Regions from separate parts of the Enterocloster clostridioformis genome, predicted to be linked through region 4. Evidence: riboswitches for the same ligand, from Rfam matches in the RefSeq annotation. Region 4 holds a riboswitch; each other region holds the start of a gene.
What was found. A riboswitch is a leader RNA that binds a small molecule or an ion and turns the genes downstream of it on or off. The one in region 4 is predicted to bind thiamine pyrophosphate.
Positions count from the first base shown of each region.

Region 1 (7,468 bases), 2.2 Mb from region 4:
CCACGAAAAGTGTAGTTCCCACAGGGGGAGTGATGGTGCCGATACACAGGTTGAATATCATCATGATTCCAAAGTGGATGGTATTCATGCCCAGCGCCCGGCAGATGGGAAGGAAAATAGGGGTGAAGATAAGGCAGGCAGGCGTCATGTCCATAAAGGTTCCCACAATCAGCAGCAGAATATTGATGATAAAAAGTATTACATAGCGGTTGGTGCTGATTCCCAGCATGGCTTCCGATACAGCGGTGGGGATGCCGGTGAAGGCCATGACCCAGCTCATGATGCTGGATACTCCGATAAGGAAGATGATAATGCCTGTCATCTCTGCGCTGTCCAGGAAAATTTTAGGCAGCTCCCTCAGCTTGATGGACGTTGGTCAGGGCCAGCTCATTGTTCTCGGCGCCGTCTATAACGCCCTGCTGAATGGCAGTATACACCTCACCGAACCCCATAGGAGCAGCGGCCGTGCCAAAAGCATTGACCATGTCCACGCTGGCCGGGCTTTGCTGTACACGTATTTTCCTGCCCTTTAAATCATCCGGCGTGTTGATGGGAGTCTTGGCGTAGAAATTACGGGTTCCCGCATTGTACCAGGTCACCACCCTGAAACCGGCCTCGTCCGTGGACTTGTATATATTTTCCATATAATCCGTGTCTTCCATCACAGACCGGTAGACTTCTTCGGAGTCAAAAAGATAGGGCATGCTGAAAATCTCATAGACATCCGCAAATGTCTCCAGATTTGCCGTACCCGCAATAACAAAATCAATTGCTCCTGTCTGGGTCAGCTCGATTGCCTTCTGGGCAGATCCCAGTATTTCATTGGGGAATATCTGTACCTCATATTTGTCTCCCAGACGTTCTTCCACATATTCCTTAAATGCCAGCATTCCCAGATGCTCAGGATGGGTCTCCGACTGTGCGTGCGACACGCGGATAATTCTTTTACCTGAGGAAACCAAGCTGCATCCGGAAGCCGAAACCATGACAGCGCCGGCCACAGCTGCAATTGCAAGCCTTTTCATTAAAACACTCACCATTTCCAATCCCTCTCTTTATTTGCGTATGTCAATGTCTGCAGAACATGTAACTGGTTTTTATTATATCGACAAAATTGTGTATAATCACTGGAAAATTTTAATATTTGAGAGTAAATTATTGTCATAAAGCAGTAATTGTATTAGCAATAATTTAACGGATTTTTAACGTGATATTAACGGCACAGATAGCAGACAGACGGAATCAATGGTATAATGGGAAAAAGGAGGAGAGGAATGCGGTGCTCCTGGGAGGATATCAGATGCGGGCGTATTTTTTCTTGTAATGACTCAGCGTACACGTTATAATGGATAGAATTCTTTGACTGTTATTCTCAAACAGGGGGATGTGGTAGGAAGGCAGTAGGTGCGATAGTAGGGAGGAGGCAGGATAATATTGGATAAACAATTGAGAATAATGGTTGACAAGCAGATATTTTCCATATAAACTGACAGAGTGAGGTGAAAATGCCTTTCGGATACAGCGGGAGAACTGCCGTATTCAGTCATATTACAACAGGGAGCTTGTGGGGCAGGCTGAGAGGAAGTAATCGAACTTCGACCTATTAAACCTGATTTGGATAATGCCAACGTAGGGAAATATGGAGTATGTACAAGCTTGCATGATATGAATGGTCCATTCCTTACCGGTATGGGCCTTTTTTGTGTCCTGAAGTATATCCGGCATGACGCGGGCAAACGAACACGGTTTAATAGATTGCATGTGAAAATTACTTTTAACCACATGCGGGCTCCGGGCGAAGAGGAGGAAAATATGGATTATACCACGCAGATGGACGCGGCCAGGAAAGGTATCCTGACAGAGGAGCTGAAAAGGGTAGCGGATAAGGAACTGTTTGAACCAGCTGAACTGATGCGGCTGGTGGCTGAGGGGAAGGCTGTCATTCCTGCCAACCGGCTGCATACCTGTCTGGAACCAAATGGAATCGGATCCAGGCTTAAGACGAAAATCAACGTAAACCTCGGCACTTCAAGGGACTGCAAGGACTTGGAAATGGAATTACAGAAGGTAAATGATGCGGTGAGGATGGGGGCAGAGTCCATCATGGACCTGAGTTCATGGGGGGATACCCGCACATTCAGAAGAAAGCTGACTGCCCAGTGTCCTGCAATCATAGGCACTGTTCCCATCTATGATGCGGTGGTTTATTACCACAAACCGCTGAAGGATATTACTTCACAGGAGTGGCTGGATATCGTAAGGATGCATGCGGAGGATGGGGTGGACTTCATGACCATCCATGTGGGAATCAACCGGCAGACAGCGGAGCGCTTCAAGAAGGCGAAGCGCCTTACCAATATTGTGTCCAGGGGAGGTTCTATTATATTTGCATGGATGGAAATGACGGGAAAGGAAAATCCGTTTTATGAGCATTTTGAGAAGATACTGGATATCTGTCAGGCCTATGATGTGACACTGAGCCTGGGAGACGCCTGCCGTCCGGGATGTATTGAGGATGCATCGGATATATCCCAGATTGAGGAGCTGGTGACGCTGGGGGAGCTGACCAGAAGGGCGTGGGAAAAGAATGTGCAGGTCATCATAGAAGGACCGGGACATATGCCTTTGGACCAGATTCAGTCCAATATGAAGATACAGCAGACTATCTGCCAGGGAGCCCCTTTTTATGTCCTTGGTCCTCTGGTGACAGATATTGCTCCGGGTTATGACCATATTACCGCAGCCATAGGCGGAGCCCTTGCCGCCGCCAGCGGAGCGTCTTTTTTGTGCTATGTTACGCCGGCCGAACATCTGAGACTGCCGGACCTGGACGATGTTAAGGAAGGCATCATGGCGTCCAAGATTGCCGCCCATGCAGCTGATATTGCAAAAGGCATAAAAGGTGCGGCACAGTGGGACCGCGAGATGAGTACGGCCCGGAAAAAACTGGATTGGGAGCGCATGTTTGAGCTGTCTATTGACCCGGAAAAAGCCAGGAAATACCGGGAATCGGCCAAACCCGAAAAGGAGGACACCTGTTCCATGTGCGGTAATTTCTGCGCCGTGAAGAACATGAACCGGATATTGGATGGGGAAATAGTGAGTATTTTTGATGAGTAATGGAGTTGGAGGGAAGGAGGCTGCCGCCTGGATACAGCCCTTTGCCAACAGCATTTTAATAAAACAATGGGAAGGAAAATCCGAGTTTTGGATTTTCCTTCCCATTAACTGTTGTGTAGCCGTAAAAAGAATTCGGCTTTGAGATTAAATTAATCCACCAAACCGCAGGAACAAAGGAGCAAATACCAGAGACACAATCGTCATCAGCTTAATAAGAATGTTGATGGAAGGACCTGAGGTATCCTTGAAAGGATCGCCTACGGTATCGCCAACCACAGCAGCCTTGTGTGAATCACTGCCTTTGCCTCCGTGATGTCCTTCCTCGATGTACTTCTTTGCATTATCCCATGCGCCGCCGGAGTTGGACATGAAGATGGCCATTAATACGCCGGTTACCAGAGCGCCGGTCAGAAGCCCGCCCAGAGCAGAAGGTCCCAGGATGAGACCGGTTGCCAGAGGAGCCAGCACTGCCATCAGACCTGGCAGGAACATCTCCCGAAGGGCGGCTTTGGTGGAGATGGATACGCAGGAAGCGTAGTCGGGGCGGTCCGTTCCTTTGAGAATGCCGGGTTTTTCCCTGAACTGGCGGCGTACCTCCTCAATCATCTGATGGGCGGCCTTGGATACGGATTCCATGGTCATGGCGGAGAAGAGGAAAGTCAGCATTCCTCCAATGAAAAGTCCAACAATGACATGCGCGTTAAGGATGTCAATTGTGGTGAGTTTTACTGCCTCAGCGTAGGATACAAACAGGGCCAGAGCCGTAAGAGCAGCGGAGCCGATGGCAAAACCCTTGCCGATGGCAGCGGTTGTATTGCCCACTGAGTCCAGCTTGTCAGTTATATCCCTGACGTTTTTATCCAGACCAGCCATCTCAGCGATTCCGCCTGCGTTGTCAGCGATAGGACCGTAAGCGTCAATGGCAACGGTGATTCCAGTGGTGGACAGCATGCCTACGGCTGCCAGGGCAATTCCGTAAAGGCCCATAAGCTTGTTGGAAATCAGAACACCCACACATACCAGCAGGATGGGGACCGCGGTTGACTGCATTCCCACGGCAATTCCGCTGATGATGGTGGTAGCGGAGCCTGTTTCGGACTGCCCGGCTATTTTCTTGACAAAACGATAATCGCCGGATGTATATATTTCAGTGACAGCTCCGATCAGAACGCCTACCAACAAGCCTGTAATGATGGTAAACGCAGCCATGAAATTACCGAAGAATATACGGCTGAGGACAAGGGAGCAGACCACTACCAGGGCGGTTGCGCTGTACTCGCCTGTCTTTAAAGCCTTGTGCGGATCGGAATTGCCGATGCTCTTGACTAACAGGGAGCCTATGATGGCGGCAATAATGCCGCAGGCTGAGAGCATAAGCGGGAAAACGATGCCGGCTTCCTGATAAAATACAAGGCCCAGTGTCAGGGCTGAAATCAGGGAACCTACATAGGATTCAAACAGGTCAGCGCCCATACCGGCCACATCGCCTACATTGTCGCCTACGTTGTCGGCAATTACGGCAGGATTACGGGGATCATCCTCGGGGATGCCGGCCTCTACTTTGCCTACCAGGTCGGCGCCGACATCAGCTGCCTTGGTGTAAATGCCTCCGCCCACACGGGCAAAGAGTGCGATGGAAGAAGCGCCCAGGCTGAAGCCTGATAAAACGGATACGTCCCTTGTAAGTATGTAGAGGACGCCTACGCCCAGCAGGCCCAAGCCTACCACGGCCATTCCCATAACGCTTCCGCCGGAGAATGCAAGTGCCAGTGCACGGTGCATACCGGATGTACGGGCAGCGTCAGCGGTACGGCTGTTGGCGCGGATAGCGGCATTCATGCCCAGATAACCGGCCATGGTGGAAAAACCGCTTCCCACAAGGAAACATCCGGCTGTAATCCAGTTCCGTGTTCCAAAACCGATGACAAAGAATAACACGGCTACAAAGACGACCAGTATGCGGTACTCAGAAGCCAGAAACGCGTTGGCGCCCTCTGCGATTGCGTCGGCAATCTCACGCATCCTGTCAGTGCCTGGATCCTCCTTGACGATCTGCTGCCTTAGAATGACAGCAAACAGGAGTCCCAGCAGCCCCACTACCGGGACTAAGAATAACATTTGTTCCATAATACCCTCCTAATTATTGGTTAAGATAAGATCTTCTTAATGGGATTGTAGCAGAGTTACTGGGATTTTTCAACAAAAAATATTAGAATACCTTAAAATAATTGTAAACCAAACAATATCTTTAAGATACTATAGCACTGTCAGGTACCTATCCCACTTTTAAGTGCGTTCTTGCGGGTGCGCTGTGCACATTTTATAATACCGGTATAAGAAATAAGTCACTGGTATAAGAAATAAGTCAAAGAAAGGATGGGAATTATACGGCGTTCGGAGTATGTGAAAATATTGGAGGAAGCGGTCAGTTACATTGGATACGCCGTGTCACAGGCCAAGACGGGCAGATATTCTGTGGAAACCAGGCAGTTCCTGTATGCGGAGTCTCTGATGCGTATGAACCACTCCCCAATAGGACCGGTCTATCCAAATAGGATACAGGGGTGGAACAGATACAGGGATACTATTATTCCAGGCCTTTGTTTGTGGGGGAGATGGAGGAATTTCTTATTTTGCAGCAGGCATACCAGAGGAAAGAGGAGAGCAGTCAGTGACGGCAGATATGAATTATGTCTGTATCAGATTCTGAAAATATGAACGGAATGCAGAATGTATCCGGAAAAATTACATGATTTACCTGGATTTTGCCATGGTTCATTGGACTGGCTGGTGTTATGCTTAACTGCACAGTATGAATTTGCCCTGAAGGAGGTAAAAGCAGATGCAGATATTCCGGCCAATATGGTACACCATTCCTGAATTCTCAAAAGAGATTCCGGTCTGCGTATACCACAAAGAGAATGAATCAGCTGACAGCAGAAAGAGTCAGAAGAATGAACCTGTGCGCAATCTTCATGTGTTAGCCAGGTCCGGCATGGAATGGGACGGAATCAAGAGAGTTATTCTGCGGATATCAGCAGACGATTACTATAAACTATATATCAACGGAATCTTCATCGCCCAGGGACCGGCGCCGTCATACCCGGAACATTATTATTACAATACACTGGACATTACGCCTTTCCTTCATCAGGGAAAGAACATAGTGGCCGTCCATCTCTATTACCAGGGCCTGCTCAACCGGGTTTGGAACAGCGGGGACGGCCGTTTTGGCGTGGCGGCGGAACTGATTGCGGCGGATGGGATGGCGGAGCTGACCGCTGGGGATGAGATGGCGGAGCTGACCGCTGGGGATGGGATGGCGGAGCTGACCGCGGCGGATGAGCCCGCGGGAGCGGCTTTCCCGGACTGCGGTCTGCGCTGGAGATACCAAATCTGCCATGCCTACTCAGGAGATGTCATCGGATATGATACACAATTTCTGGAGAATTTTGACAGCCGGAAATGGGATGATGGATGGAAGCTTCCTGAGTACGAGGACAGGGACTGGCCATACATGGTACAGGCAGAATGGGCGGATTACCGGCTTACAAAACAGCCTGTGAAGATGCTGGATATATATGAGATTAAGCCGAGGCAGATAAAGGAAGAGCCAATACCGGCAGAGGAAGAAACCTCGCCGGCAAAGGAAGAACTCCCACCGAACAAAGAAAGGTCCCCACAGTCAAAAGAGAATCCATCCCGTTCATCCTGGTTCGTAGACATGGGACAGGAGATAACCGGGGCCCTGGTAATACGGGCAGCGGGGAAGGCCGGGGACAGGGTCATCATACGATGTGCGCAGGAGTGCCGGGACGGGGATGTCCGCTATGATATGCGCTGCAACTGCCGTTACGAGGAGATATGGACCCTGGACAACGGCGTAAGCACCCTGGAGCCTTATGATTATAAAGGATTCCGCTACGCCAGAATCATACCGGATACCGGAGTGAGGATCGAGAATATAAAGGGGCTGGTGCGCCATTATCCTATGGACACAGGTCTCTGTACCGTAAAGAGCAGTGACGGAAATTTAGACCGCATATTTGCCATCTGTAAAAATGGGGTAAGGCTGGGCACCCAGGAAGGATACCTGGACTGCCCTACCAGGGAAAAGGGACAGTATCTGGGCGACGCCGTGGTGACGGCCCATTCCCAGGTATGGCTTACGGGAAGCGTGGAGATGCTTCGCAAGTGTATAGGACAGTTTGCTCTTACCAGATACATTTGCCCCGGTCTTATGGCGGTGGCGCCCGGTTCTTTTATGCAGGAAATTGCGGACTTTTCATTGCTGTGGCTGGAACTGCTTCTGATTGACTACCGGTTTACAGGGGATAAGGATTTCCTG
Region 1 is NZ_JAIWZC010000001.1:47,798-55,265, forward strand. It holds partial or broken gene LA360_RS00255 (TRAP transporter large permease subunit) at 1-370, opposite strand, end outside; partial or broken gene dctP (TRAP transporter substrate-binding protein DctP) at 351-1,040, opposite strand; TPP riboswitch at 1,545-1,654, shown strand; gene thiC (phosphomethylpyrimidine synthase ThiC) at 1,813-3,120, shown strand; gene LA360_RS00270 (sodium-translocating pyrophosphatase) at 3,265-5,247, opposite strand; gene LA360_RS00275 (family 78 glycoside hydrolase catalytic domain) at 5,963-7,468, shown strand, end outside.
Region 1: it holds a riboswitch for thiamine pyrophosphate, as region 4 does, so the genes downstream of both, thiC (phosphomethylpyrimidine synthase ThiC) here and LA360_RS11475 (thiamine-binding protein) in region 4, are expected to answer to the same signal.

Region 2 (7,468 bases), 510 kb from region 4:
AGCCCGGTATAGGCCAGCACGCCGGACCTACTCAGTAGGAAGCAGCAGCGGCTTCCGAACCCATACCAGGACCAAAACGGGGAGCCGCCTACATTTCTAAGCTGTGTCAATGCGACCTCGACAATTTGAGCATCTCCGGCCCCCTAATAGACGAATATCTTGCTGACCAACGTGCGGGAATACATATATCCGCCCACATTGGCCTATTCCTCTGGCAGAATTCAGAGAAAAAATACTATATGATGCAGTAAAGGACGTATATTCCTGGCCCCTATAAAAGCCAGATAGAGCTTCCTTCGAGCCGGCCTCGTATTCCTGCGCAGAGAACAACAACGGCGCAAGAGAATGAATGATTAGCTATGGTCGATGCCAAAGGACGCTAGTAGTAATTTGACAATTTGTATTACAGGTTATTTGCATTTTCATAGATTTCCTTTCTATCCTTATCGGATAACAGCCCTTCAGTGATAAAGGCAATCGCAAAAATGACGAACAGATTTAGCCCAAACCGTATCAGTGTAAAGGACACACCCAAAGAGGATATTTCAAAAAGGAGTAAAGGAATGCGGATACTGGCGCTTGTGCATAGGAAAAGCAGCACGTTTGAAATCCTGCAGCCCTTTTTCAACAGTACCCCGGCAACAGGCAGCAGCGCATATATGGGAACGGCTGTTATCGTTCCAGACAATATGGCTACGGCAACACCTTTCACACCGGAATTCGCTCCCATAATTCGTATCATTTTTTCACGTTCAACCCATACGTCCATCAGGCCAATACAGATGAATACAGGCGTAAGTATAAAGAGGAAGTTGATAAAGTTCTTTCCGCTAAAGGCCAATGCTGTTTTTCCAATCTCCGGGTCATAGAGCCAAATGATGAGATTACAAAGCACCATTACAAATAAAAACCAATACTTTTTTATCGCTGTTTTCATTTGAGCAACACCCCCATTAGGTAAGCTGTGATAAAGGAAAATACAAATGCAAGCATATTCCGAAGAACGGCTATTTTCTTACCCAGATATTTTGTCTCTATCGGGATCGTGATCAGCCCAACCGTAGTGAGCGTAGAAACAAATACCGCCATTTGGATTATGCCCGCGCCGCTTTTCAGAAGTTCCGAAACAATGGGGAAAGCAATCATAACGGGTACTAACGAAAACGCACCAACAAGCGAAGCTAAGAGCATGCCGATAAAACCCGTTTCTTCGCCTATCATGCGTCTGATTGTCTCCGGCGAAAGCACCGCAAGCGCCACCCCAACAAAAAGCAGGATAGCAACAAATTGCGGCAGGACGCCTGTAAACATCTTCCACGCCTTTTTTAAGGATAATAGTGTTTTTCTTTTGTCTTTCAAAAAAGAGAAAAGCAGTAAAAGTGCTGCTAAACCATAGAACGAATAGGTAAAAACTGTGTTCAACTCTGTTCACGCCCTCCCTAGATTGCTTTTTTTAACGGCGAAAGTACCAACAGCGCAACACCGCCGCCCAAAAGGGCTGTTAGCAGCTGTGGTATAGAGAACATATTCGAAATCACCGCCGCCTGCGGAGCCGGTAATCTTAAAAAGAACGGCACGGCTATTTGCGCGATTCCAAGGTATAGGACCAAGAATTTGGCGGCTGCCGCAGCTGCCAAAGCAATCATTGGTGCGGTATATTTATGCCCCCAACGCCTGTTGCCAATGAAGTGCCAAATCAGCACGAGGGTAATGTTTCCTGCCACGATAAAGGGGATCAGGCTCCAAAGAGGGCCTATTCCAATCAGCTTCGCCATAACAGGCGAAATGACAGCAACGCAAAGTCCTGACATCATGCCGCAGGTCATAACGGAAACAATCATCAGCATATTCACAACAGACCCAGTAATAATAGTGCTCCCTAATGCTCCGGTAGCCGCCTGCAATACGACAAGTAAGGCGATAAAAACTGCTGTGCGGGTAATCCAAAGCGTTCTTTCTTTGATCATAATTTTGAGATTTCCTTTCTCTTCTCTTGTTTTTCAGATTTTATTATAGTACAATTTTGACAAATGCCTTGTTGCACACGCAACAAAAAACGAGGTTATTGTGATGCGTGAGTTTATAGAAGATTTAAAGCAGACAAATCTATTTTTCGCCATTGAACCAGAGGAAATTGATGGGCTCCTTTATTGCCTCTGTGCAAAGTATGTCCGGTACGCCAAAGGCGACTATATCATTGAGGAAGGGAACAAGGTATACGACTTCGGAATTATGCTATCAGGGCATGGACGCGCAATAAAGTGGGATCCCTCTGACAGAGTGATTCTTATTTCTCTTCTGAAAAAGGGAAGCGAGATAGGGGTTATTTTAGCGGCAAGTTTAGAACACAAAAGTCCTGTTACTGTACAGGCGGAGGATGATGTCCTGGTATTGCAAATCCCTTTTGAACGCGTATTGGCCCGGTGCGAAAAGGCCTGCCCCCGGCATGACAGGCTATTACGCAACTATATAAGCATTGTTGCCAAAAAGGGGCTTGTACTGCACGAACGTATAGATTGTCTGCTGCGTCCGACAATACGGGAGAAAATATTGACCTACTTACAGTGTATAGCCCGCGAACAACAAAAAAGAACATTTACGATTCCGATGAATAGAAACTCTATGGCAGAATACCTCAACGTGGAGCGCAGCGCACTTTCACGAGAGCTGTCCTACATGAAGCGGGACGGGATTATTGATTATCATAAAAACACGTTTAGACTGATTTGAGATGCATAGAAGCAGAGGTTCTTGTAAGCACTTTGTAGGAAGTTATGTGATTGAGGAAGAGGAATTGTTGCAGACAATGGAGGAGTGGTTTTCTAAAAAGCGCTGATACCAATCAAGTTTTCCTGCGGCCGCCACTTGCAAAGCAAAAACTGGAATGCTATAATAGCGCTAACAGAATAAACAGGGGAGCTTGTGTGACAGGCTGAGAGGAAGGTAGACCTTCGACCCTTGAACCTGATGCGGATAATGCCGCCGGAGGAAGTCGTGGAGATTGGTACTTTTTCAGGGGGCATCCTATGCAGGTGTCTCCTGTTTTTTTGCGCTTTTTGAAGGAAAGGATGTGAGAACAGCAACCGCGGTATGCCTGCGGCGGGTTGAGGGGGAGCGCCCTGAACCTTGTATGACAGCGATGGGAAGCCGTGTTCCGGCGTGAGAGGAGGCCAGTAAGCCTCGACCGAATCTTTCCAACCGGCAGACTCTAGCGGTCTGTCATCATTAGGGGAAGGCGCCGCTATACAGGGCCGTTTTCTCTCATTACAAAGGAGTATCATACTATGTTTGAACAGATTTTTGAAAGTGTCCGGCAGAAATCCCCGCTGGTTCACTGTATCACCAACTATGTCACTGTCAACGATTGCGCAAACATGCTGCTGGCTTGCGGCGGCTCACCTATTATGGCGGATGATCCGGGGGACGCTGTGGAGATTACCAGTATCTGCGGCGGACTGACCATCAACATCGGCACGCTGAATCAGCGCACCATTCCGGCCATGCTTGCCGCCGGGAAGCGTGCCAACGAGCTGGGGCACCCCGTAGTACTGGACCCGGTGGGAGCCGGGGCTTCCACGCTACGGACGGACACGGCCCTCCGGCTGCTAAAGGAAGTGAAGTTCGCGGTAATTAGGGGCAACATCTCGGAGATCAAGACCCTTGCCTCCGGCAGCGGCACCACCAAGGGCGTGGATGCTGATGTGGCGGATCGGGTGACTGAAGACAATCTGGATGGGGCAGTATCCTTCGTCAAGGAGCTTGCAAGGCGCATTGGGGCGGTGATTGCCGTTACCGGAGCGATTGACATTGTGGCGGATGAGGAGCGGGCCTTTTGTATACGCAACGGCCGTCCGGAGATGTCCTCCATCACCGGAACCGGCTGCCAGCTTTCTGCTCTGACTGCGGCCTTTGTCACAGCAAACCCGGATCAGTCCCTGGAGGCCGCTGCGGCCGCCGTGTGCGCCATGGGTCTGTGCGGAGAAGTCGCCTACAAACGTATGACAGGGCTGGACGGTAACGCCTCTTACCGGAACTATATTATCGACGCCATGTACCGCCTGACCCCGGCGGAACTGGAGAAAGGAGCAAACTATGAAATGCGATAAGCGGCATATGCTGCTCTATGCTGTCACCGACCGGACCTGGAGCGGGGAGCAGACTCTCTATGAGCAGGTAGAAGCGGCATTGAAAGGCGGCGTAACTTGTGTGCAGCTGCGGGAGAAAGAGCTGGACGAAGCGGCGTTTCTTCAGGAGGCTAAGGACATCTGCGCCCTGTGCCGCCGGTACCACATACCCTTTATTGTGAATGACAACGTGGATATTGCCGTCGCATGCGGGGCGGACGGAATCCATGTGGGCCAGGAAGATATGGTGGCGGGGGAGGTCCGCCGCCGGGTGGGGGACGCGATGATTCTCGGTGTCTCTGTCCACACGGTTGAGGAGGCCCGTCAGGCTGTCCACGACGGCGCGGACTACCTGGGTTTGGGAGCGGTGTTTCCCACAAGCACCAAGGCTGACGCGGACCAGATGACCAGCGAGACCCTACGGGATATTTGCAGCGCGGTGGATGTGCCCATCGTAGCTATCGGCGGCATCAACCGGGACAACCTTCTTAGCCTGGCCGGCAGCGGCGTGGACGGGGCGGCCCTGGTATCCGCCATCTTCTCGGCAGAGGATATTGAGAGGAATTGCCAGGAGCTTCGGGCGCTGGCAGAGAGGATGGTAAGGGCATGAGGATTTGCGGCGTGATTTTTGATGTTGACGGTACGCTGTTGGATTCCATGTTTATTTGGGATACGATTGGCGAGACCTATTTGCGCTCCATCGGATATGAGCCGCGGGAGAATTTGAACGATACGTTTAAAAATATGAGCCTGCACCAGGCGGCCTGCTATTACCAGACAGAGTATGGTGTGACGCTGAGTATTAAGGAGATTATGGCTGGGGTCAACGCCATGCTGGAGCGGTATTACCGTTTTGAGGTTCCGCTGAAGGCGGGAGTAAAGGAGCTGCTGGCACAGCTCCAGCGGAGCAAAGTCAAGCTGTGTATCGCCACTGCCACAGACCGGTATCTAGTGGAGGATGCCCTGGAGCGGTGTGGGGTGCTGTCCTGTTTTGGGGAGATTTTTACCTGCAACGAGGTGGGTCACGGCAAGGACGAACCGGAAATTTTTGAAGCAGCGCTTCGCTTCCTGGGAACAAAGAAGGCAGAGACAGTTGTGTTTGACGATGCGCTCTATGCCGTCAAAGCGGCGAAAGCGGCCGGGTTTCCGGTAGCGGCGGTGTATGACAGCCATGAAAAGAATCAGGAGGAAATCTGTACTCTGTCCGATCTATACCTGAAAGATTTGACGCAATTGGATAAACTCAGGAACTTCCTTCCGGTTTAGCGGCTGGGAGTTTTAAGCGGCAAATTGGGGGCACCACCTTTTGCCGCTCTATAAAAATAATGCAAAGGAGATATAGCAATGAGAACAGCATTATCAATCGCTGGGACAGACCCCAGCGGAGGCGCCGGGATTCAGGCCGATCTGAAAGCGATGACCATGAACGGTGTTTTCGCCATGAGCGCTATTACGGCGCTGGTAGCGCAGAACACCATCGGCGTAAGAGAAATTGTAGAAATGACACCCGATTTTCTCGGGCAGCAGATTGACGCGGTATTCGAGGACATTCCGCCTGACGCGGTGAAAATCGGTATGGTAGCCTCCTGCGGACTGATTGAGAAAATCGCAGAGCGGCTGCGCTTCTACCAGGCAAGGAACGTCGTGGTGGACCCGGTGATGGTGGCGACCAGCGGCGACCGGCTGATTTCTGAAGAGGCGGTGGACAATCTGAAAACCTGTCTGCTCCCTTTGGCGGCCGTGACCACGCCCAACATCCCGGAGGCGGAGATCCTCTCCGGCATGGTTATCCACAGACCGGAGGACATTGAAGCCGCTGCAAAACAGATCAGCAACGCTTACGGCTGCGCAGTCCTGCTTAAAGGCGGGCACAACATCAATGACGCCAACGACTTCCTCTATGCGGGCGGCGTGGGGACATGGTTTCATGGAACGCGCATCAATAACCCAAACACGCACGGAACCGGCTGCACGCTTTCCAGCGCCATTGCGGCCAATCTGGCTAAGGGCTTTGACCTGCCCGCATCTATCCGGCGGTCGAAAGAGTACCTTTCCGGCGCACTGGGGGCCATGCTGAATTTGGGGAAGGGCCGGGGACCTATGCAGCACAATTTCAATCTGACAGGTGTATACGCAAAGGAGGCAGAGTAATGAAGATAACAGAGCGGCTTTTGTCCGCAACAAAGGATATTTGGGCGTCTTATAATGCGCATCCTTTTGTGAGGGGGATCCAGGACGGCACGTTAGACCGGGAGAAATTCAAGTATTACATCATACAGGACTATCTCTATCTGGAGGAGTATGCTAAAGTGTTTGCGTTGGGCATCGCCAAGGCCAAAAGCCCTGAGGTAATCCAGCTGTTTTCTAAATATGTGACCTTACTGACAGAAGGGGAGATGGACATTCACCGTGGCTATATGGGCAGATTCTCGATTTCCTGGGAGGAACTTAAGGCCACACCCCGGGCGCTGGATAATCTCTCCTATACCTCCTATATGCTCCGGGTGGCATATGAAGAGGGAGAGGCCGAAATTCTGGCCGCTATCCTGTCTTGTGCCTACAGCTATGAGGTAATCGCCAAAAAAATCGTAGAGAACCGTCCGGCGGCGCTGGAGCATCCTTTCTATGGAGATTGGGTCAAGGGTTATGCTGATCCCCACTACAGTGAGACGAATGTATTGCTGCTGGAAACAACAGACCGGCTGACCTGCAGCTACACCGAGGACCAGATCAAGCACCTCACAGATATCTTCGTAGCCTGCTCCCGTTACGAGCTTGCCTTTTGGGAAATGGCATGGAACATGAGCAAATAGAGGGGATTCAAGGAATTGTTATTATAGGTTTTTGCTTTTTCATACACGGAATCTTGTAGATGTTCTATAAATGTGCTTAAACTGAACGCAGCAACAAAGCGGCTGTTTTACCTCTTGTCCAAAAAGCCATACCGTCCGTCATTCAACAAAGCATTCCGGCGGTAAGCACAACATTTTTAACCGCGTTAGTAAGTACATACAGCATTACTGAGATTGCGGCATATGGCATTACCGGAAAACTGGTAACTATACTTTTCTATCCGGCTATGGCGTTGAATATGGTCTTAACTGCAATTATAGGTCAGTGTATCGGTGGACAACGGGTTGATCGCGCAAAAGATTATTTAAAGTGCGCTTTGAAATATGGGTGTTTACTGCTCTTAATTCTCTCTATTGTCATAGTAACATTTTCAAGACAGCTTTCCGGCCTTTTTGTAAATAGCCCTGATGTTGCAGCTATTGTCGGTGTGTACTTTTCCATTGTGGGTATCGGCTATGTTCTAAATACAGTAACAAATAGCTTTCTTGGAG
Region 2 is NZ_JAIWZC010000001.1:1,745,656-1,753,123, reverse strand. It holds partial or broken gene LA360_RS08705 (transposase) at 1-17, opposite strand, end outside; gene LA360_RS08700 (permease) at 404-937, opposite strand; gene LA360_RS08695 (permease) at 934-1,422, opposite strand; gene LA360_RS08690 (ECF transporter S component) at 1,440-1,967, opposite strand; gene LA360_RS08685 (Crp/Fnr family transcriptional regulator) at 2,071-2,730, shown strand; TPP riboswitch at 2,903-3,008, shown strand; gene thiM (hydroxyethylthiazole kinase) at 3,285-4,106, shown strand; gene thiE (thiamine phosphate synthase) at 4,093-4,734, shown strand; gene LA360_RS08670 (HAD family hydrolase) at 4,731-5,390, shown strand; gene thiD (bifunctional hydroxymethylpyrimidine kinase/phosphomethylpyrimidine kinase) at 5,469-6,275, shown strand; gene tenA (thiaminase II) at 6,275-6,937, shown strand; gene LA360_RS08655 (MATE family efflux transporter) at 7,066-7,468, shown strand, end outside.
Region 2: it holds a riboswitch for thiamine pyrophosphate, as region 4 does, so the genes downstream of both, thiM (hydroxyethylthiazole kinase) here and LA360_RS11475 (thiamine-binding protein) in region 4, are expected to answer to the same signal.

Region 3 (7,468 bases), 1.7 Mb from region 4:
ATCACACATATACTGACGCCCTGTGTCAAGATTTATATTTCTCATAAATTTTCTTTGCCTGCTCTGCCACAATGTCTTTCAGATATGCAGGCTCTATAATATCTACTTGTGTTCCAAATGACAATAAAAACCCGATTAGCCATTCATCTTCTGGCATTGGGGCGGATACGATTAAATCCCCATTTTCTTTTTTACTTACTTGGGTTTTATCAAATTCATCATAAACACGGTATGACATATTTTTCTGGAAACGCAGTACGATTGTATTGTAGGCTTGCCCTAATGATTCATCTAATTCTGGAAAAGAGCTTTTGCAAAAACCGTCCGTGAGCATTTCTAAATCTATCATACGGGTCAGCTTAAAAATACGATAATCCTGTTTTTCCATACAATATGCTTTTAAGTACCATGACATAGACTTATATGACATTTTTAACGGCTGGACAATTCTTTCGTTAATTATTCCGCTGGAATTTGCATAGGTTATTTTTACGCACTTTCGATGAATTACCGCTGATTTTAGCAATTCAAATTTCCCATTGTCCGTTCCATGATTGCCCCATCTGGAAAAATCCACTTCAAGCCAGTTTTCCGAACTCATATTAAATATTGCAGAAAGTTTTTGCAATGTCTGATTGTTGTCGATATTGTTCATAGAATTGATACTTTGCAGGGCTGTTAGAATTTCCTGCTTTTCTTCTTCAGACAGCACCCCTTTATCTAAAACAAAATCATTCATTAAATGAATGCCGCCGTTTCGCCCTGCTTCTGCATAAACGGGAATGCCCGCGCCGCTTAAAGCGTCAATATCTCTGTAAATTGTCCTTACAGATACTTCAAATTTTTCTGCTAATTCTGGAGCGGTAGCCTGTCCTTTATCGAGTAAATAATACACAATCTTAAATAATCTGCTTTCCTGCATTGTCAGTTCCTCCCTTTGATGATAATAGAATACTACCAAAAACCTGACACGATGCGTCAATATTTATTATAATCATTTTTCTTCCCATTATCAACCAAGCGAGCATATATGATTTTTTTATCTCGTAACTTGTAGTTTCTACTCAAACGGCCACATAATTTTTACCACCCGAAAAACAATGATGGTAACGATTTTCCTCATTGCAGCGCCTATATTTCAGCCGCTTTTTCCTTAAAAAAGAGAGCAAGAAACTTTATATACCTGCTCTCCAATTTCAGTTCTTTATGCGTTACATCTATGCGTAAATGATTTACGTTTCCACAATCTCCCCTGCACAAGCCCTTATATTATTAAGGCGTCCTGTCCATTCCAAGGCATTTTTTGCCTTTAGCTGTTCCGTTATGCCCTGTGCTTGCTTCATTTGCTCTACGAGCCTTTCAAAGCGTTCCTGCGCCTGTTTATTAATCTCCGCAAGGTAGGCGTTCAGCCTGCCGCTTGTCAGAAGATTGGTGTATATAACTTTATTGTGCCTGCTGTCTTAAACACATTTTTGAGTTTTCTCCTTATCTGGCTTCATTCATTACTGATTGACAAATAAATAGTCCGGTGCTATGCTAAATAACAACAGGGAGCTTGTGAAGCAGGCTGAGAGGAAGTAATCAAACTTCGACCTATCGCACCTGATTTGGGTAATGCCAACGTAGGGAAATATGAGACATGTATGTGTATTAAATGCGTAATTTAAGTCCATATCCCGCGCGGTATGGGCTTTTTTCAGCCTTCACCGCGGTTCGGACATATGAGGGCTTTAGAGCTGTGCAGGCAATACGCCGCTGTACCAGAGAATATGCCTCTCTACCAGGAAGATAGGCGGGCTCCGAGTAAAAAACATGGAGGTATGACTATGACTATGAAAGTAAACATTAAGAAACTGGCGGTAAGCGCCATGCTGACAGCGGTGGCCGTGTCTTTATCCGGCTTTTCCATCCCCATAGGGGCATCCAAATGTTTTCCGATTCAGCACCTTGCCAATGTATTGGCCGGCGTATTTCTTGGGCCGTGGTATGGCGTGGGGATGGCGTTCTGCACATCGTTTATCAGGAATCTGATGGGGACGGGCAGTCTGCTGGCATTTCCGGGAAGTATGGTGGGAGCATTTTTAGGAGGGTATCTGTACCAGCGTTTCGGCAGGCTGACACTGGCCTACTTTGGGGAAGTGTTTGGCACCGGCATACTGGGCGGAATGCTCTGCTATCCGGTGGCCACACTGGTTATGGGGAAGGAAGCGGCCATTTTTGCCTATGTAATCCCATTCCTTATGAGCACCATGTGCGGCACGGTCATTGCCGCGTTCCTGATTGGGGTGCTGTATAAGTCCGGCGCGTTTCAGTATATGAGGCGGATGCTGGATCTGGATGTACAGACCGGCAAAGCCATGGGAAGATAACAGGAAAAAGGATAAATCAGATGACGCGGAGACAATGGATGAAGGACTTAAGGGAGCGCTCTCCCAGGGTCCACTGTATAACCAATTATGTTACGGCAGGGGATGTGGCCAATATGGTGCTGGCCGCAGGCGGTTCCCCTGTTATGGCCCAGGGGCTGCATGAGGTGGAGGACGTTACCTCCATCTGCAGCAGTCTTGTCCTTAATCTGGGAACCCTGGAAGAAAAAACCATACCGGCCATGGAGGCAGCGGGAAGAAAAGCTGCCGTTCTGGGCCTTCCCGTTATCCTGGACCCGGTAGGAGTCACTGCATCACGGTTTCGCAGACAGACAGCCATTGATATGATCCGGAAGGCCGCTCCTTCTGTCATCCGGGGAAATGAGGCGGAAATCCGGGCCCTGAACCAGGAACTGAGGGGACATGAGGCGGGAAATACCTGCGGCGTGGATTCGGGAACCTTTGGTACGATTGAGAGCCGCCTGGAAACCGCCTGTTCCCTGAGGGACCTTACAGGCGCGGTTGTGGTCATGACCGGGGAAGAGGATGTGGTGGCCGGAAAAGAAAGAAGGTTCATTGTCAGAAACGGCCATCCCTGGATGGCCAGAATTACAGGCAGCGGCTGTATGCTGGACGGGCTTATGGGAGCGTTCTGCGGTCTGTATGGGGAACTGGGACCGGACGGCCCTCTGGAAGAAGCTGTGGTCATGGCCCTCAGCGCGCACGGGCTCTGCGGAGAATTGGCGGCCGGAGAGACTGCGGGGAGGGGAGGCGGGACAGGTACATTCCGCATGTATCTGATGGACAAAATGAGCCTTCTGGATGACGAGACACTGGAGAGAGGTAAGAAAATTGAGATTCGATAGAAAACAGCTTTTGATTTATGCAGTAACCGATAAGGCATGGACCGGGAAGCTTTCTCTGGAGGAGCAGGTGGAGGAGGCGTTAAAAGGCGGCGCAACCATGGTTCAGCTCAGGGAAAAGGAACTGGACAAAGGGAATTTTGAGGAAGTGCTGAGAACGGCCTGCGCCATCCGCAAAATCACAGAAAAATATAATGTGCCCCTTATCATAGACGACAATTTGGAGCTGGCCCTGGCCTGTCACGCGGACGGGCTCCATGTGGGGCAGGACGATATGGAGGCATCTGAGGCCAGAAGGCTTTTGGGACCTGACCGTATACTGGGGGTTACGGCAAAAACAGTGGACCAGGCCAGAGCAGCCCAGGCAGCAGGCGCGGATTATCTGGGCAGCGGAGCCATATTCGGCACCAGTACAAAAGCAGATGCGCGGCCCATGACAATGGAGACCCTGAATGCAATCTGCGACAGTGTGGACATTCCTGTGGTGGCCATCGGAGGAATCTGCCTGGATAACATAGGGCGCCTGGCCGGCAGCCATGCAGCGGGAGCAGCCATTGTATCAGGCATATTTGGGGCGCCGAATATACGGGAGACAACAGAAAAGCTGGCAGAGGCAATGACGGAGATAGCCGGAATGCCCAGGCGGGACCTCAGGGCGGGATCAGTGTAAGAAAATGAGAAAAATATAAAAAACTTTCAAGAAAACCATTGACATTTGAAAATAGGCTGATTATAATGAGTTCAACATTCAACAAAACATAAAAAACTGTTGAGTAGGAGTAAGTAAGATTGTAATTCCAGGCGCAGAGAGCTTCCGGCCGGTGTAAGGGAGCATTGGATTAGAGTCTGAATGGACCTGCGAGGGCAGCTGGAAACCAGGGGCATAGAGATATGGCTGATGGGAGTATGGGCTGACGGGTATCCCACCGTTACCAGGGAGAACGCATGATGGTGCGTTGCAGAGCGGGCGTATTTTATTTCTTTGTTCGATGACACAGCATCAGGTTAAATTTAACTTGATGCTTTTTTATTTCCCGGACCGGAGGATGGCGGGGAACGTGCAGGACATGGAAAGCGCCAATCAGGGTGGTACCGCAGAAGCCGGAAGAAGCTTTTGTCCCTGTTGATTACAGATGTAGTCGGCAGGGATAAGGGCTTCTTTTTTTGATGAATGTGACGCCCGGACCCGGGAATGGTGAAAGGTTTAGAATAAACAGCCGGCAAGAAGGAAAGGAGTTAAGGTAAATGATAATCCCAGCTTGTGATGAAATATTAAGTCTGTCAGGGGAATACGATATAATTCCCATCTGCCGCGAGATTTACGCGGATGTAGTGACGCCCATAACACTGCTCAGACGTATAGCGGAGCGGAGCAGCCGTTTTTACCTGTTGGAAAGCATAGAGGGCGGCGAAAAATGGGGACGCTACTCCTTTCTCGGATATAATCCGGTGATGCGTGTTACCTGCCGCTGCGGGAAGGTGAAGATTGAGAGCCATGTCAGCCGGTTCCCGTCCAGGGAAATACAGACAGCTCATCCCATGGATGTGCTTCGTGAGATATTGGCACAGTACAAGGCGCCCAGGCTGAAAGGACAGCCGCCCTTTACCGGTGGATTTGTAGGGTATTTTGCGTATGCAATGATTGAGTACGCAGAGCCCACCCTTCATATCAGCAGAGGCGGGGCCAATGACTTTGACCTGATGCTATTTGACAAGGTCATTGCCTATGACCACCTGAAACAGAAGATTCAGATTGTGGTTAATATGAAAACCGGCAGGACAGAGAGGGCAGGAAGGACGGAACGGGGAAACCGTGAAGAGCAGGAGCGCTGCGAAGGCCGCAAGGGTGGTGAAGGCCGGGAAAATAGGAACACCTACAGCGGTCTGGAATATTTGTTGAAGGAGTATGGAAGGGCCTGTGAGGAAATACAGGAAATTGCTTCCCTTATCAATGATACAACACCTCTTAAGAGGCTGTCCTCGCCGGAGAAACCATCCTTTGTATGCAGTGTTTCCAAAGAAGAGTTCTGCGATACGGTGGAAAAGACAAAGGAGTATATTCTGGACGGGGATATCTTCCAGGCGGTTATATCCAGGCAGTTTACCAGTTCCTATGAAGGCAGTCTGCTGAATGCCTACCGGGTTCTGAGGACTACCAACCCGTCCCCTTACATGGTTTATATGAACATAGACCAGGATGAAATCATCAGCACGTCACCGGAAACACTGGTCCGCCTTGAAAACAGGCGCCTTACTACATTTCCGGTAGCGGGTTCCCGGCCAAGGGGAGACGGGGACGAGGAGGACAGAAGGCTGGAGGAAGAACTACTGGCAGATGAAAAGGAGCTTTCCGAGCACAATATGCTGGTGGATTTGGGGAGGAATGATATTGGACGCATCGCTGAGTTCGGGTCCGTTGAGGTGACGGAGTACAAGATGATACACAAGTATTCCAAAATCATGCATATCTGTTCCCAGGTGGAAGGAAATATAAAACCCGGCCTGGACGGCTGTTCGGCGGTGGAGTCCCTGCTTCCGGCAGGCACCCTTTCAGGAGCGCCTAAGATACGGGCATGCGAGATTATAGAAAAGCTGGAGTCCGTTCCCCGCGGAATATACGGCGGAGCTCTGGGATATCTGGATTTTACCGGAAACCTGGACACATGTATCGCCATACGCATGGCGGTAAAGCAGGCAGGAAAGGTTACGGTCCAGGCCGGAGGCGGAATCGTGGCGGACAGTGTTCCGGAACTGGAATACGAGGAATCAGCAAATAAAGCCAAGGCCGTCATACAGGCCATCCTTCAGGCAGGGGAGGTAGATGACAGATGATAGTATTGATTGATAATTATGACAGCTTTTCCTATAACCTGGTACAGATGATTGGGAGCATTGAGCCGGATATACAGGTAGTCCGCAATGACCAGGTAACCGCAGATGACATAGAGAACATGAAGCCAAGCCACCTGATTCTGTCGCCCGGACCGGGATATCCCCGGGATGCTGGTATACTGGAGGAAGCAGTGATGAAGCTGAAGGGAAAAATGCCCATACTGGGCGTGTGTCTGGGCCATCAGGGAATATGCGAGGCATTCGGCGGAACCATTGCCCATGCAAAGAAGCTGATGCACGGCAAGCAGAGCGATATCAGGCTGGACAGTCATATACAGGACGGGAGGTTCCCCGCTTCAGAAAAAGCGGGAAACAGATGCAGGTTATTTGAAGGCCTGCCGCCCGTTATACCGGCTGCCAGATATCATTCCCTGTCGGCAGTGCCTGAGAGCCTGCCGGAGGAACTGGAAGTGGTGGCTCTGGATTGTATGGAAGGGGAGGTCATGGCAGTTCAGCACAGGGGCTATCCCATATATGGGTTGCAGTTCCATCCCGAATCCATATTGACGCCGGATGGAAGGAGGATACTGGAGAACTTCCTTAATATCCGGACGACACAGGCAATGTAATTTGTGAGGGACAGAACAAAACAGAAATAAAAATCAGGTATTGTAAAAAAGGAGGATGACTATGATACAGAAAGCAATCCATGAATTGGTAGAAAATAAGAATCTGGATTTTGAAACAACAAAGGAAGTTATGGATGAAATCATGAGTGGAAACGCCACCCAGGCCCAGATATCTTCCTTTCTCACAGCGCTGAGGATGAAGGGAGAGACCATTGATGAGATTACGGCCTGCGCCACTGTTATGCGTGATAAGGCGGTAAAGCTGTCTCCGCCCTTTCCGGTAATGGACATTGTGGGAACAGGAGGGGACGAGGTGGGAACCTTTAATATTTCCACCACCAGCGCATTTGTGGCTGCTGCCGGAGGCATACGGGTGGCAAAGCATGGAAACCGCAGCGTATCCAGTAAAAGCGGCGCGGCGGATGTGCTGGAAAGGCTGGGGGCAGAGCTGGCTCTGACTGCACAACAGGCTGAAACTGTCTTAGAGGACACCGGAATGTGTTTCTTGTTCGCGCCGGCATACCATTCTTCCATGAAATACGCGGCTCCTGTGAGGAAAGAAATCGGAATCAGAAGTATATTTAACATATTAGGCCCCCTGTCCAATCCGGCAGGAGCCTCCATGCAGCTGTTAGGTGTGTATAGCCGTGATTTAGTGGAACCGCTGGCTCAGGTGCTGGCTAATCTGGGAGTCACCAGGGGAATGGTGGTATGCGGGGGAGACGGACTGGATGAAGCAACACTTACCGGCCCCACCCATGTATGTGAGATTCGTTAC
Region 3 is NZ_JAIWZC010000001.1:3,995,494-4,002,961, forward strand. It holds gene LA360_RS20130 (helix-turn-helix transcriptional regulator) at 26-922, opposite strand; partial or broken gene LA360_RS20135 (TnpV protein) at 1,233-1,454, opposite strand; TPP riboswitch at 1,538-1,647, shown strand; gene thiW (energy coupling factor transporter S component ThiW) at 1,833-2,369, shown strand; gene thiM (hydroxyethylthiazole kinase) at 2,390-3,232, shown strand; gene thiE (thiamine phosphate synthase) at 3,219-3,899, shown strand; gene LA360_RS20155 (anthranilate synthase component I family protein) at 4,475-6,061, shown strand; gene LA360_RS20160 (anthranilate synthase component II) at 6,058-6,690, shown strand; gene trpD (anthranilate phosphoribosyltransferase) at 6,752-7,468, shown strand, end outside.
Region 3: it holds a riboswitch for thiamine pyrophosphate, as region 4 does, so the genes downstream of both, thiW (energy coupling factor transporter S component ThiW) here and LA360_RS11475 (thiamine-binding protein) in region 4, are expected to answer to the same signal.

Region 4 (7,468 bases):
CCTGCGGATTCATGAACAGCCTTGCGCCTCTGGCCGCATACTCGCTGGCCAGGCCGCAGTGGTCATGATGCTTGTGGGTAAGGAATATATCCAGACTGTCATAGGTGATTCCCAGTTTTCCCAGCGCCTCTTCCATGACGTGCAGACACGTCCTGCTGCGAAAACCGGCATCCACCATCAGGCTTCTCTCCCCGTCATTTCCCGGAATGAGGAATATCTTAATCTCATCAATGCTTTTCTGATTGCTGTGAAGCTCCACTTCAAAAATTCCCGGAGCGCGTTCCAACATAACTTCCACCTGTCTTTCATTCTGTCATTCTATGGTCATTTTTATTTATCAGCCTGCCGCCATATCACGGAGCCCCTGGCACCCGGTCCGTTTTTTCCGTCCGTCTCTTAGCCGTCCTCACCACGAACCACGCAATTACGGTTCCCATGATGATTCCCGCCAGCACATCCGTGGGAAAATGTACAAAGAGATACAGTCTTGAAAACGCGATGAGCACAGCCAGCATAAGGGCCGGAATCCCCCATTTTCTGTTAAAAAGGAAGATGCAGACCGCTCCCTCAAAGCTCACCAGGGAATGCCCTGAAGGGAAGGAGAAATCCTTGGGGACACGGACCAGCAGCTCCACGGAAGGGTCCAGCCAGCATGGGCGCTGCCTGGCCGCCATATTCTTAAGCAGTACATTGCCCAAAAGAAATCCGGCTGCTATGGATATCAGCATACATCCGCCTAAAAGCCTGGTCCTGGGAAATGAAAAAAGCAGGACACCCATAAGGAGCCAGAACCATCCGTGGTCGCCCAGAGAGGTTATGAACACCATAAGCCCGTCTACCAAAGGCGTGTGAAGTTCCTGCAGTGTATATAAAATCTGGAATTCGATACCGTTCACCTCATTTCCAGGTTAATATTCCCTGTTCATACCATTATATCCCACATAATATTATTTTTCAATCTATTAATATTTTAACGAAATCTGCAATTTTAGTCAAAAACCTTGCATTTTTATGAATATGTGATAAAATCCCTAACAAAATAAAGGCTCCGGAGCGTATAAATTCCGATACACCCCTCAGCCCGGAAAAGGGAGAATATAAGTATGGCAAAATCAAGTGTGAAAGAATTCCTGAAACGGAAAAATGTTAACATCACGGTGCAGACCTATCTGATTGACGCTCTGGGGGCCATGGCTTTCGGCCTGTTTGCATCCCTTCTCATCGGCACCATCTTCGGTACCCTGGGCCGGCAGCTCCAGATAGAAATTTTCAACGTCATTGCCGACTACGCCAAAAGCGCTACCGGCGCGGCCCTGGGCATCGCCATTGCCCACGCCTTAAAGGCGCCTCAGCTGGTGCTGTTTTCCGCTGCCACGGTAGGTATCGCGGGCAATGCCCTGGGTGGTCCTGTGGGCGCCCTGGTCGCCACCATCGTGGCTGCGGAATTGGGTAAGATTGTATCCAGGGAAACACGTCTGGACATCATCGTGACGCCCGGTATCACCATTATCTCCGGTGTGCTGGTGGCCCAGTTCGTGGGGCCCGGCGTGGCCCAATTCATGAACTGGTTCGGAAACCTGGTAAAGACTGCCACGGAAATGCAGCCCTTCATCATGGGAATCCTGGTGTCAGTCCTTATCGGCATTGCCCTGACCCTTCCCATCAGCAGCGCTGCCATCTGTATTGCCCTGTCCCTGGACGGACTGGCCGGAGGCGCCGCCACAGCCGGCTGCTGCGCCCAGATGATTGGATTTGCCGTCATGAGCTACCGCGAAAATAAAGTCGGCGGTCTGATGGCCCAGGGCCTGGGCACCAGCATGCTGCAGATGGGCAACATTGTGCTGAATCCCCGTATCTGGATACCGCCCACACTGGCGTCCATGATTACCGGCCCCATCGCCACCATGGTCTTCCGCCTGGAAAACATCCCGGCCGGGTCCGGCATGGGCACCTGCGGTCTGGTGGGCCCCATCGGCGTATATACGGCCATGGGCGGCGGAACCCGGATGTGGGTGGGCATCCTTATGGTGTGCTTCCTGCTTCCCGGTGTGCTGACCTTTGTGTTTGGGGAGGTGCTGCGCAGGATGGGATGGATTAAGGATGGGGATTTGAAATTAGATTTGTAAGGTGCCGGTGAACGCGTACCGGAGATTGACGCCGTGAAAAAGGCGCCATGGATTCAAATGGCAAAGCAGGGGCTAAACCAATGGTTTAACCTCTGCTTTCTGGACAGGTGTAGCGCGGAAGGTTTTGGGTGTGTTTTCCGTATTCGATGGCCTGGCTTGGACAGCGGTTGATGCATGCCATGCAGTGGGTGCAGCTTCTGCCCCAGACGGGGAAGCCGTTTTTCAGGCGGATATTGTTTAAGGGGCAGATGTTGGCGCATTTTCCGCAGGATATGCAGGCGCCGGTCGCCCGGAACTTTTTGGCGTGGACGAACATTGGGTAAAAAATGTCGTTTACAATCCCGCTGTTGATCTTGTCCTTTCGTGTTACGGGAACCTGGGGGAACGGCCTGTTGAGTTTGATTTGCCGGGCGGCTTTGTCGATTGCGCTTTGGGACCGGCGGATTATCCCGGCAGCTTCTTCCCGGGTGGGGGTGGTGAACATCGCAATGTAGTTTTCGGGCATAATTATCTGGGCGCAGCCCTGATAGCTGAGGCCCTTGGCGTCGGTTAGCTTTTTCAGATATCTGCCCGCGTTTCCAATGTTTCCGCCGCAGGTCATTACGAAATATATGTTTTTGTTTCCGGTTAATTCTGTTTTTTCCAGCCATTCCTGCAGGATGCGGGGGATTCTCCACGCGTAGGTGGGGGCGGCCACGACCCACGGGGTGTCTGAGTGTATGCCGGAAAAGTCGCGGCTGCGTATTTTCTCTCCCAGATTCATGATTTCGTCGTTTATCTCTTCTCCGATTCTTTTCGCGATGTATTCACTATTTCCTGTTCCTGAAAAATATAGAATCATGGCGGTTGTCTCCTTCTGCTTTTTATGGCTACCTCTTTTTTGCACCCGGCTTTTCATTGGAATATATTAATTATAATATTCTTTCCCTGTCCCCGTCAACCTCATCCAGACTGTCCTTTCAAGATGTTTCAGTATATGCCTCTTATATTCCAGAAATTCTGCCGTAAGGCCGAAATCCCTGTCCCTGGGCTTTGTCTCCTCTATGATGAGTTCCTCTGTTATCCTTCCGGGCCTGCCTGTCAGCAGGTATATCCGGTCGGACAGCAATATGGCCTCGTCAATGTCGTGGGTAATAAACAGGGTGGACAGATGGATCTCATCCATCACCTTCAGATACCAGTCATGGACGGATTTTTTGGTCATCATGTCCAGTGCGGAAAAGGGTTCGTCCAACAGCGCCACGCTGCCTGAAAACAGATACGTGCGGAGCAGGGCCGCTCTCTGCCTCATGCCGCCGGAGAGCTGGGCCGGATATTTCTTCTGAGTGCCCTCCAGGCCGAACTGACGGAAGTAGGGGGATGCCAGCTCCCGTGCCTCCCGCTTTTTCATTCCTTTTACAATCAGAGGAAGGGCCACATTATCCTCTATGGTCCGGTAGGGCAGGAGCAGGTCCTTCTGCAGCATATAGCTCACCCGTCCCGGACAACCGGTCACGTCCTCCCCGTCCAGAAGGACATGCCCTGTATCCGGCCTTGACAGCCCAGCGATAATATTAAAAAGAGTGGTCTTGCCGCCTCCGCTGATTCCCAGCAGCGACACCAGTTCCCCCTTGTTCAGGGTGATGGATATATCCTCCAGCACCTGCTCCCCGTCAAAGGATTTTGAAATTCCCTCTACCTTTAGCTGCTCCATGTTCTCCTCCTGGCACGGCACTGCCGTCCCCGGCCTTACGGCAGGTATTCGTTGGAAAATCCTGTTCCCGCCTCAATGGGCGTCTCCGTAAGACCTTTTTCATTCAGCCATGCGTAATATACATCCCAGCGCTTCTGGTCAATGTATCCCCATTTTGGCGCATCCGCCTGATACTTGTCCGCCAGGTATTCCTGGCTGGCCTTTACCAGTTCCGGGTCCAGCTCCGGCGCGGCCTTGCACAGGATGTCCCCTGCCTCCTGAGGATGTTCTATGGCGAACTCGTATCCCCTGCTGACCGCGTCCAGAAATGCCCTGGCTGTCTCCGGCTCTTCCGCCAGGAATGTATTGTTGGCTATGATGACCGGCGTATAAAAATCAAATACAGAATCCAAATCCGCAAAGGCAAAGTAATCTGTCTCCAGACCTTCCAGCTCTGTCTTTACGCCTGCCCATGCATAGAAAATCCATATGGCATCCACAGATTTTGTCCTGAGAGCCGTCACCTCGTCCGTCACTGTGCTGGGAATCAGTTCAACCTTATCAAAATCCCCTCCGTCCGCTTCCATCACATCCTTAATGGTCGCCTTTTCCACAGGAAGGTCCCAGGTGGCATACTTTTTCCCTTCCAGTCCCCTTGGGCGGTCCATTCCCTCACCCTTTCTGGAAATAATGCCCGATGTATTGTGCTGTATAACACCTGCCACAGCGGTTACCGGAAGGGGATTATCCCCTGAAAATGCCGGCGCCAGGCTGTCCTGGAAGGACATTGCAAATTGAGCCTTTCCGGAAGCTGCCAGTACCTCCGCCCCGTTTTCCGGCGGCTGCACAATCTCCACCTCCAGGCCGGCATCCTTAAAATATCCCTTTTCACGGGCAACATAGAGGCCTGTGTGGTTGGTGTTAGGCGTCCAGTCCAGGACAAATGTCAGCTTTCTTACATCCTGCTTCGCCCCCTCTTCCTCCTGGCTTGCGCTTTCCCTATTTACGTTCTCTTTCCGTGTATCCTCCGCGGCCTGGCCAGAGGCGGTATTCTCTCCTGAATCCGGGGCTTTGCCGCACCCGGTGAGAAGTACTCCCATGCAAAGGGAGGCCAGCAGCATACTTGCACATTTATGTTTCATTTTCAATCTCTCCTCTTATAAACGCCGGATATAGTTTTCCCGTTCTATTTATGTTTTCGGCTATTTTCCCATGGCATACATTTTTTCTGAAGCAGTTCCACGGCCCACATCAGAATTAAGCTGATGGCCGATATGAGGAAAATGACCGCGAACATCTTATCAAAGGAAAATGCCTTCTTAACCCTTGTCATGTATACGCCCAGTCCTCCAAAACCACCCAGCCACTCAGAAATCACGGCTCCCACCACCGCGTAAGAGGCAGATATCCTGAGACTGGAAAAAAACTGGCCCATGGCTCCCGGCAGCTTGATATAGCGGAATATCTGGAACCGGCCCGCTCCCATGGCCTTTAACAGATTCACCGCATCCGGGTCAGCAGCCCTGAATCCGGTCAGCAGCCCCACCGTGATGGGGAAAAATGTGGTAATCACAATGAGTATGACCTTTGGAGTCATTTCATAGCCAAACCACAGCACCAAAAGAGGCGCTATGGCAACCGCCGGCACGGTCTGGGTCAGTACAATGATGGGATAAAAAGCCTTGTATGCCTTGTCAAACCGGTCCATCAGCACTGCGGCCCCAAAGCCCGCGGCAATTCCCAAAGCCAGCCCCAGCCCGGCCTCGGCCAGTGTAATCCTGGCATTCTCCATGAGGGCCGGGAATTCCTTCATAAATGCACCGGCTACCTGAACCGGGGAAGGCAGCATGAAGCCCTCCACCAGTCCAAAGGATACAGAAAGCTGCCACAGGATGAGAATGGACAGGATGGCGGAAACAGACCACAGTTTACTGGTGATGCTTGGTAACTTTCTTTTCAATGGTAAGCACATCTCCTTCGGGGTGGTAAGAAACCTTAATATATGCGGCCACAGAGGGGGCGCCCGCCCTGACCGCAATATACTGGCACTCTTTTACAATATCCATCAGCTGGTCATAATCCCCTTCAATGGTTGTCTCAAAGGGACCTACATAATAGTTTAACCCCGTGCTCTTGATGTAATCGATGACCTGGTCCACGATACGGATTAATTCCTCATCATCAGCTGCCTTTGGAAGTGACTGGATTGCTACGCTTGCGTTCATATTGTTCTCCTTTTCTCTTCAAATCATATGGATCAAAAAATCCCGTCCGGATATTACGGGCGGGATAAAACTCACAAAAACTTACATCTTCTGCAGGCTTCCTACGCTGGCATTATCCAGATCAGGTATCAGGGTTCAGAACATATTCCATCTCAGCCGGATTCCACTCCAGCACCCCTTTTCATTGTTGGGACAAGTATACTACGGCTCATTTTAAAAGTCAATAGGTACTGCTGCTCTGCCCTGCGGCTGTCATAGGATCCGCAAGGCCTGTCATGCGTACAGTACACTGTCATGCGCACATTTCAGATATCCTGAAATGCCCTGTAACACGCCTGGGTGCCGGAACGGTCCAAAACCGCATATGCAATGTCCGGCACTCTTTTAAGCAGTTCAGGACAGGACTGTATGTCAGCCCCGGCGGGATATCCGGTTTTCTTATAGTGACAACAGGTTTTACTATCATTCTGCCAAAATCTCCTTTCCTCCCCGCTCCACCGCAGTGAAGCCCTTCCTCTCAAACGCATTTAACTCCGGTTCCTCCACCTGGACGGGCTGAGCCAGCGGTGTGTATACCATGAATACCCGGAGGATGCTGTCCGGTTTTGGCGAAATATGAAGTCTGGCCGTCTCCTCATAGGCTTCCTTCTGGAATGTAATCAGGTTGTAAGGACTGCCCTTCATTACTCTGTGCGGTCCTCTCCTTCCCAGAACAGATAAGGGTACGCCTGTCCGCCGCCACACGCCATCTCATTTTCATAATAGTCTCCTTCTCGCTTCACGCGGCGCCAGCGTACTGGCCATCAAGTGTACCGGCACCTCTGATAATTCTATGGTAGCGCGCATGCAGCCTTTGTTCTTTTCGTCTTTGTTCTTTTCGTCTTTCTTAATTTCAGTTAAAGCTTTTCTGTCGCATGTGTAAGAGGAATACTTCCGGCCGGAGACCGCAAAAGCCAGCGCGGACAAGCAAAAAGGATTCCCGGCCCCAGAGCCCGGAATCCCTTTCATCGCCACATTACAGATAACTGTTATATATGCATCCTACTCCTTTTCCCGCTTCTTCACGGTGGGATAATGCTCCACAATATCACGATACCGGAAACATCCCTCCACATGGTCATTAATCACGCCGCAGGCCTGGAGATGAGAGTAAACCGTTACCGGCCCCAGATACTTAAATCCACGTTTTCTTAACTCCTGGCTGACCTGCCGGGACAAGGCGTTACAGGCCGGAATGTTTCCCTTTTGATGGCCTGCATAAAGAATGGTTTTTCCCCTGGAAAAGCTCCATATGTACGAACTGAATGAGCCGTATTCCTCCCTGACCTTCTGAAAACACCTGGCATTATGAATGACAGCCTCTACCTTTCTGCGGGATTTAATCATTCCTTCACAGGTCAGAATCCGTTCAATATCCGCCTCTGTATACGCCGCAATCCGGTCGT
Region 4 is NZ_JAIWZC010000001.1:2,252,113-2,259,580, forward strand. It holds gene LA360_RS11440 (MBL fold metallo-hydrolase) at 1-289, opposite strand, end outside; gene LA360_RS11445 (phosphatase PAP2 family protein) at 354-896, opposite strand; gene LA360_RS11450 (PTS sugar transporter subunit IIC) at 1,104-2,126, shown strand; gene LA360_RS11455 (EFR1 family ferrodoxin) at 2,212-2,967, opposite strand; gene LA360_RS11460 (ABC transporter ATP-binding protein) at 3,034-3,819, opposite strand; gene LA360_RS11465 (ABC transporter substrate-binding protein) at 3,855-4,940, opposite strand; gene LA360_RS11470 (ABC transporter permease) at 4,985-5,758, opposite strand; gene LA360_RS11475 (thiamine-binding protein) at 5,727-6,023, opposite strand; TPP riboswitch at 6,103-6,212, opposite strand; gene LA360_RS11480 (hypothetical protein) at 6,486-6,707, opposite strand; partial or broken gene LA360_RS11485 (DNA-3-methyladenine glycosylase I) at 7,065-7,468, opposite strand, start outside.